One region of the Undibacterium sp. 5I1 genome, then DNA from elsewhere that is predicted to be linked to it. Evidence: predicted binding sites of a transcription regulator. Region 1 holds the regulator's gene; the other holds the start of a gene.
What was found. The regulator FNR, encoded in region 1, switches genes on or off when oxygen is low (the NO sensors DNR and NnrR bind a similar motif). The targets are predictions, from matches to a motif close to TTGATNNNNATCAA.

Region 1 (4,055 bases):
TATTGTCTCTGCGTTGCAAGTTTTATCTGCGCTCCGTCGCAATGGCAAGACCCTGGATCAATGTTTTGAACATTTGATCTTATTCCCACAAGTTTTACTCAATGTTAAAGTGCCTGCCGGATTTAACTGGCAGAAAAATGAAGCTGCCGTTTTAGAAAAACAGCGCGTAGAAGCAGAGTTAGGTAACAAAGGGCGAGTGCTGATTCGTGCATCAGGTACGGAGCCGTTAGTCCGCGTTATGGTAGAAGCGGTTGATTTGGAAATGGCCAATAAATTTGCTCGCAGGCTAGTTGACTGTATAACACCAGCCTAATTTTATATTTGAAATTGTATCGGTCGCATTATTGAATATAGAAGCGATACCATGTACTATTCAGCCTTCGGTTTTTTATATTATTTGGCCAGTACCGCGAATAATATAAGTACTAAATAATTCAATAGCACTTAAGAATTTGATTGAATTGAATCCAAGTATTCTGTACCAGAATATTTGGTTGTTATGGTAAGTGTTATTGTATAACAATTCACATACTTCTCCCGCGCGTCGGTAGCTCAGCTGGATAGAGCAATGCCCTTCTAAGGCATGGGTCGGGGGTTCGAGCCCCTCCCGACGCACTTCTTTTCTACATCCCCAGATTTTCTAAAGTCATCAGCCTCAAGAAAAATTTGAGGCTTGTCTGTGATCAGAAACAGCTTTTGATCATCTGCCTCAGTCTTGATAAATACAAGTTTCTTTGTGTTTGCATTCATCTAATAAATAACCGCAAAATTACTTTGTGGCCATCAGAGATCCATCGTCAGATAAATATTGCATTCCCGTTAGCTTGCACTCATGCAGACTTCAAGATTTGAGTTGTAGGTTTCACCTGGGTTGATCTACATCAAAGCTGATAACTCGTCGCAGTATTAAACTTCTTGCCAGACAAACGACGATTGATGGGGAAGTAAAAATGAAAAAGACTATAGCGTTATCGGTAGTAACAGCTGCGCTGTTAAGCATGTTTTCTGCAACTGCATGTGCACAAGAAAGTCCTTGGTTGGTACGAGTCAGGGCAGAGCATTTGTCGACCGCAAATAAGTCAGATCCTATTGGTGGAGTTGGTCCAGCCGACCGGTTAGAGGTTTCTGACAAAACGATTCCTGAGTTGGATATTTCTTACTTTTTTAGTCCAAATATTGCAGCAGAATTAGTACTGACTTATCCGCAAAAACATGATGTTTATCTCGATGGTACAAATATCGGTAGCTTTAAACATTTACCTCCGACTTTGCTGATTCAATATCATTTTTTACCTGATGCGCAGTTTAGTCCTTATCTTGGTGCTGGTATAAATTACACTCGAATTTCTGACGTGAATCTGCTTAACGGCACAGGTTCTTTGGAAAACAGCAGCGTCGGTCTAGCGTTACAGGCAGGCGTGGATTACAAGATAGACAAACGATGGTCAATTAATGCTGATATCAAAAAGGTGCAGATACGTAGCGATGTATTTATTTCTGGTGCCAAAATCAGCGCAGTAAAGGTCGACCCTTTGATGATCGCTGTTGGGCTAGGTTATCGCTTCTAAATAATCTCCAGAGGCACATGGAGCGCTGTTCTAAAAGAAATTCCGGGTTGATAGGCAATCGAGGCATAGTCTCGATTGCCTATTTCTGATTAAGGACAATCGATTAATGCCATGCTGTTGGAAAAATAAGGATATACATCCACCTTCTTAGGGTAATTTGAGTTCAGAGACCGCTTTCATATTGCAATAATTTAAATAAAATTTAGCGATGCATTTGCGCTAAACTCAATTCATTGATTACAGTCTCAGGGTTGCAACTTATGAACGTACATCTTCCTCATCTGGCTACGCCAGCAAGCACCTCAACGATCCCACCACTTAAATTGCAAGATATTCGGATTCACTGTGCCGCCTGTAGTCTGCATCAATTATGCCTTCCCATGGGATTGGCCGAAGCGGATATGGATAAGTTGGACAGCATCATTGGCCGTAGAAGACGGATCAAGCGGGATGATGCCTTGTATCGCATGGGTGAACCGTTCACCAATTTATACGCGATCCGGGTTGGGCATTTTAAAACCTCTCAAACAAACTCTATCGGTCAGCAACATATAACCGGCTTTCAAATGGCTGGCGAATTGCTAGGGATGGACGCGATTGGTAGTAACGCTCATCATTGTGAGGCAATTGCACTGGAAGACAGCGAGGTGTGTGAGATACCGTTTAATAGCCTGGAGCATCTATTTGGTGAAGTACCAACCTTACTGAGCCATTTTCACCGCATCATGAGTCGTGAAATTAATCGAGAGCAAAACGTGATGTTGCTGTTGGGTAGCATGCGTGCCGACCAGAAATTTGCTGCTTTTTTGGTGAATCTATCCTCGCGCTATGCTGCGCGAGGATATTCGGCAACACGTTTTCAACTTCGCATGTCACGCGAAGAAATCGGCGGCTATCTTGGCTTGACGATAGAAAGCGTCAGTCGCCTGCTAAGCAAATTTAAAAAGTTAGAGCTGCTTTCAGTCGATCAGCGCGATATCGAACTCCTGCAATTACTTACCTTAAAATCAATTGCGGCAGGTACTGATCATTGTGCTTAGACCTTACCTACGTATTGTTTAAGTATTGTTTGAGTCGAGCTTGATGCCAGCATTTTTTTATCTGCTTCATTTTATTTTTCTTCAGAAAATGTCAGTCTTCCTATTCAACTCAACGCAGGCTTGTACTAAAAAGAGGGTTGGCTCTTAATACTGCTATCAGAATTAGCCACTAGCAAATAGCAGGTAAGCGCGCTGGATAATGCACAACATATCCAGAAGCTAAAAAATCCTAATGTATAGATGGCGGGTCTGGATAACTCAATCGGCACGCCAGAAAACACCAGGTCATGCGGATCAAAAATAGAAAAGAACAAACCTTCGGCAGCAACCGCAACCAAAAAAGATGACCATAATATTGCTATAGCGCGTCGCATGTTTGTCTCCTTTGTTATTGTAAAAACTGCCGACCAGTTTGTTGGCTTACTTGCGTATTCAATCAAAGCGGATCTAGGACGATTGCTTGCTGTAAGGGCCAGTTCCAGACTCCACTAAGACGCCATTGCTTAGGCTGATCTTCTAGCGTGACTTGCCAGGCTGCTTTATCTAATAACGGTAGTGCTAAAGAAAAATTACCGGATTCATCTACTGGTGTTTTGATCGCCAGATCTTTAGATGGTTGAGTAGGGTGAACCAATTTCATCGTTAAGATACCGGTTGATATTTTTTGATCGCTACTGAGTTTTCCTTTAATGATCCCGCTCGCAGCATCGTATTGTATGGATGCGTTTAACTTTAATGCCGCAGCCACCTTGTCACGCCGCAGGTCCTGATTGATTGCCTGGCCTTCTCTATAATAATCATCCACCACCATCGCATCTTGTTCTCGGAAGGCGATCGACACCATATACGAGCCGGCAACCACTGCAACAATCGGTGGCGCTAACAGGAACCAAAGCCAGATTTGTTTAAACCAAGGTGCTTGCTTAGTGTTGATAGAGATGGGTGCTGAAATAGGTGAGGTCGACATCACACGCTCCTAATTGTGGGGAATAATAAATACAGCTTTTTCTTTGACCTGCAAGGCCGGATTATCGATCGCTTCAAGCTGAAACCAAATTTTGTTACTACCTTGTTTGCCATGATCGTGGTCTACATGCACCCGGACTGGTATCGCTTTTGTAGTAGCTCCTGGCAGCTCGATTTGGTCGGGGCTGTCTAAACGGATTGAGTCCAGCCCCGATACTTTGATGCGATAAATATGATTTGCTTCCGCCGTGTTCATAATTTGTAGCTTATAAACATTTTCAATCACGCCTTCATTTAATTCTCTACCCATAGAGCCGCGGTCACGGATAACGTCTAGTTTTAAGGGGACACGTGTTAGTAAATTGATCGCTAATACCGATACGATGACGACCAAGATAGCGCTATAGATCAAGACTCTTGAGCGGAAGATTGACTTCAAAACCTGTTGTTCTGACAGATTATTTTTGATCGCATTTGCGGT
Region 2 (4,055 bases), 1.5 Mb from region 1:
TCGATAAGCACCTTGACCACAATCGCTTGTCACAATTGTGCAACATACATAAAAAATGTAAATCGTTTGCTTATGCGGCGCAGCATGAATTTCGATAGAAATTCTACATCTGGATTATTTAAAAACACAAAAAATCCAAAACTTGCAACCGTTTGCAAATATTTATAATCAAAGCAGAAAACTGATTGTCATAGAATTTAAGCTGAAAGCCTTAGTCGACCAAATCACAAACTGCTGGTACGAGAAATCAACTGCGTAGGCAACAGTCGCGGGCTAACTGCATCGTGTTCGACAATCGACAATAAGGCTTGCACCAGCGCCTGCCCTGCTGCTGCCATTGGTTGTCGCACTGTGGTGAGTGGGGGGTGAAAATAACGGGCAAGTTCGATATCGTCATAACCGACTACGGCGACATCTTCTGATACGCGGTATTTTTTATCCCTGAGTGCATTGATTGCCTTCATCGCTAACAAATCACTGCAGGCAAACAAGGCATCAAAGGGGATTTTACGGGAGCACAACTCTTCTACTGCGAGTCGGCCGCCGTCTTCTACAAATGAGGCTTGTACGACCAGATTGGGATCTAAGGGGAGCTGAAAACGGCTCAGCGCGTTGCAATAGCCTTCATAACGCTGCGCCATTTCTGGCAGTTGGGTATCGCCAAAAAATGCGATGTGTTTTCTACCAGACTGAATTAAATGTTCGGTCGCTAAAAAACCGCCACTAACGTTATCACTACCAACGGTCACATACAATTGTTGTGGCAATTGTGCGCCCCAGACCACAATCGGAACCCGGCGCGCTGCCAGTTGATTAAGCTGATCGTGATGACGCCATTGCCCGATCAAAATTACGCCAAGCACTCTGCCGGTATCATAAATTTGTGCAGCCGAGTCCAGTTGCTCAGCATCCACCCGCGACAGCAACATATCGAAGCCGCGATCGGTCAATGCATCGGCCAGACTACCTAACATACTTAAGAAAAAAGGGTCCGATAAATGTTGCCGTGTTGTCGCATCGTAAGGCACCACGACTGCTACCGTTTTATTTTGTTTAAGGCGTAAATTTTGTGCGCCGATATTGATGGAATAATTTAAAGAGCGTGCTAACTCTTCTATCCTTTTCTTGGTCTCGTCATTGACTAAGGAGCTGCCACTAAGAGCACGTGACACGGTAGAAGTAGAGACGCCTGCCAAGCGGGCGATATCGGCCATTTGCAGTCTTCGCTGCTCTGCGCTGGCAGAGTCTGGTTTGCGGACGGTAGTCATCTGGCTCGGCGTTTTTGTCATGTCATTTCTTTGCTTTACATCGGTAAAAACTATTATAAAACTCAATCGCCGTTCTGCGTAGCAAAATGCAAACAAAATCAGTTTCAAGGCTACATACAAGGCACTGTGTGCTGCCGCACTGACTGAATTATCGCCGAGCTTTACGATGCGCTCATCCTGAGCATTCGCTTTATCACCACTATTGCTTGACCTAGATCAAAGCGTAATCGACAGATTTTGTCTACCTTTAGCTCTACGGTCAGGTAAGACATCTTGACCTAGATGAAAAGTAACGCGTGCCATATCAGCATGAAAGCTGCACGAAAGCAGCGCAAATCATCAACACATCAACTAACTAGGAAAATAATGAACAGTACGCATAAAGCCTATCTCATTGGAGGTGGCATTGGCTCTTTATCAGCCGCTGCCTTTATGATCCGCGACGGCGGTGTGAGCGGCAAGCAAATTACGATTTTTGAAGCGATGCCACTCCTTGGCGGCAGTCTCGATGGTGCGGGCAATCCAGAGCATGGCTACACCTTGCGTGGTGGACGTATGCTGACTACTGATAATTATGAATGTACCTGGGATTTGTTCAATAGCATTCCTTCATTGAGCAATCTGGCGCAAAGTGTATTCGATGAAACCGTTGCGTTTAATCTCAAGAACATGCCGCATTCTATGGCGCGTCTGGTGGATAAAAATCGCTTCAAAGTAGATGTCACATCCATGGGTTTTAGTATGCAAGACCGGATGGAGCTGCTAAAACTAAGCGAGGCTGATGAAGCCAGCTTGGGGAATAGCGCCATCACTGATTGGTTATCGCCAACATTTTTTGAAACCAAATTCTGGTTTATGTGGGCGACTACGTTTGCCTTCCAACCCTGGCATAGCGCGGTGGAATTTAAGCGTTATCTGCACCGCTTTATGATGGAGTTTTCTCGCATCGAAACCTTAGCTGGTGTAAAGCGCACTGTGTATAACCAGTTTGATTCACTGGTACGTCCGTTGTTAAGCTGGTTGCAAACTCAGGGCGTGAACTTTGTGACGAACTGCACTGTAACGGATATGGATCTCGTCACGCAAAATGACAAAATCGTCGTCACGGCCTTGCATTGCCATCGCGATGGTAAAGATGAAGTGGTTCCCGTTGTTGATGGCGATATTGTGTTTTTCCAAAATGCGTCCATGACCGATGCCTCTACTTATGGCTCCATGAGCGCCGCCCCGGTAAAGCTGACCAAACACGATAGTAAAGGCTGGCGCTTATGGGAAAAGATCGCCGTAAATCGTCCTGAATTTGGTAATCCTGCCGCCTTCAATTCCAGCATCCCGGAATCGTATTGGGCATCGTTTACGGTCACACTCAAAGACAGTATTTTCTTCGATAAGATGGAACAATTTACTGGTAACCGGGCAGGTACTGGCGGCTTGGTGACGTTTAAAGATTCCAATTGGTTTATGTCGGTAGTGCTTGCACATCAACCGCATTTTGCGGATCAGCCAGAAGGCGTGCAGGTATTTTGGGGTTATGCGCTACACCCAGATCGCGTCGGAAATTTTGTGGCAAAGCCTATGGCAGAATGCAGCGGGGCAGAAATTTTGCAAGAGTTGTGCGGTCATCTCAATTTTGATCAGGCCAGTTTTGCCAATGCCAATTGCATCCCTTGCCGCATGCCGTATATCACCAGCATGTTTATGCCAAGGACAAAAATTGACCGTCCGTTGCCAGTACCAGCGAATTCTAAAAATCTCGCCTTCGTCAGCCAGTTTGTAGAGATCGCTGACGATGTTGTCTTCACCGTGGAATATTCGGTACGGGCGGCACAAATGGCTGTGTATGAACTACTTAAAATCGATAGGGAAGTCCCGTCAATTCATCATCATGACGAGTCCATCAAGGTGAAGTTTGATGCGCTGATTAAGGCATTTAAGTAGGCACTAAGTAGCAGACAATTGGTGATATATCGTAGCAGGTGATAGTATTTTTTATGATCAGACAAGAGGATGAATGATAAATACTATCACCTAGTATATTTTAAGTGTCCATATAATCATTGGACACTACGACATTTTTAATAAAAATAATAGGGAGTATATTCAATTCAGGTAGAAATATTGTCCTGAAAGCTTGGAACTGCCGCCGTAAAAATCAGCTGTGCTTCAAAACGGTTCCGTACTAGCGTACGGTCAGCGCAAGAAATCGGCTCTTATGCCTAAGGCGGTTCGCCAGACAATCTTCTGCAAACATATTCGTTTCAGCGATACACTAATCGTCGCTATGGCATCTTGATCAAACTCAACGCATCCTATTTATTTTGTGAAAGTCGCTTATGACCCGCCTCATCGTACTCGGCGCCAGTGGTTTGGTAGGGCAACAAATTTTGGTGCAAGCGCTGGCTAATGACAGCATCAGTCATATCATCGCGCCCACCCGACGCCCGCTAGCAGATGTCCAACGTCGCCACGCTAAGCTAGAAAATCCGATTATCGATTTTGATCAGCTACCAGCTGATGCCCTATGGTGGAAAGCAGATGCCGTTCTCTGCGCGCTTGGCACCACCATGCGCCAGGCTGGGTCACAAGCTGCGTTTTATCGGGTAGATCATGATTATGTGGTGGATGCAGCGAAATATGCATTTGCTGCCAGTACCACCTGCTTTGTACTCAACTCATCCATGGGCGCCAAACTCAATGCCAGTTCATTTTATCTATGCGTCAAAGCAGAAACCGAACGTGATCTGGCGGGATTGGGATTTATATCTCTGACGCTAGTCCGTCCCTCGC

Region 2: a site for FNR is predicted at 1,475-1,488, ahead of RGU72_RS01755 (oleate hydratase). Genes of this name have one in related genera too.

What each region holds. Positions count from the first base shown of each region.
Region 1 is NZ_JAVIWI010000001.1:1,944,190-1,948,244, reverse strand. Features, by position in the region: gene glmM (phosphoglucosamine mutase) at 1-313, shown strand, start outside; tRNA gene RGU72_RS08605 (tRNA-Arg) at 542-615, shown strand; gene RGU72_RS08600 (OmpW/AlkL family protein) at 951-1,568, shown strand; gene fnr (fumarate/nitrate reduction transcriptional regulator Fnr) at 1,829-2,608, shown strand; gene RGU72_RS08590 (hypothetical protein) at 2,734-2,982, opposite strand; gene RGU72_RS08585 (FixH family protein) at 3,045-3,575, opposite strand; gene ccoG (cytochrome c oxidase accessory protein CcoG) at 3,585-4,055, opposite strand, start outside.
Region 2 is NZ_JAVIWI010000001.1:404,988-409,042, reverse strand. Features, by position in the region: gene RGU72_RS01760 (LacI family DNA-binding transcriptional regulator) at 225-1,289, opposite strand; gene RGU72_RS01755 (oleate hydratase) at 1,551-3,206, shown strand; gene RGU72_RS01750 (NAD-dependent dehydratase) at 3,602-4,055, shown strand, end outside.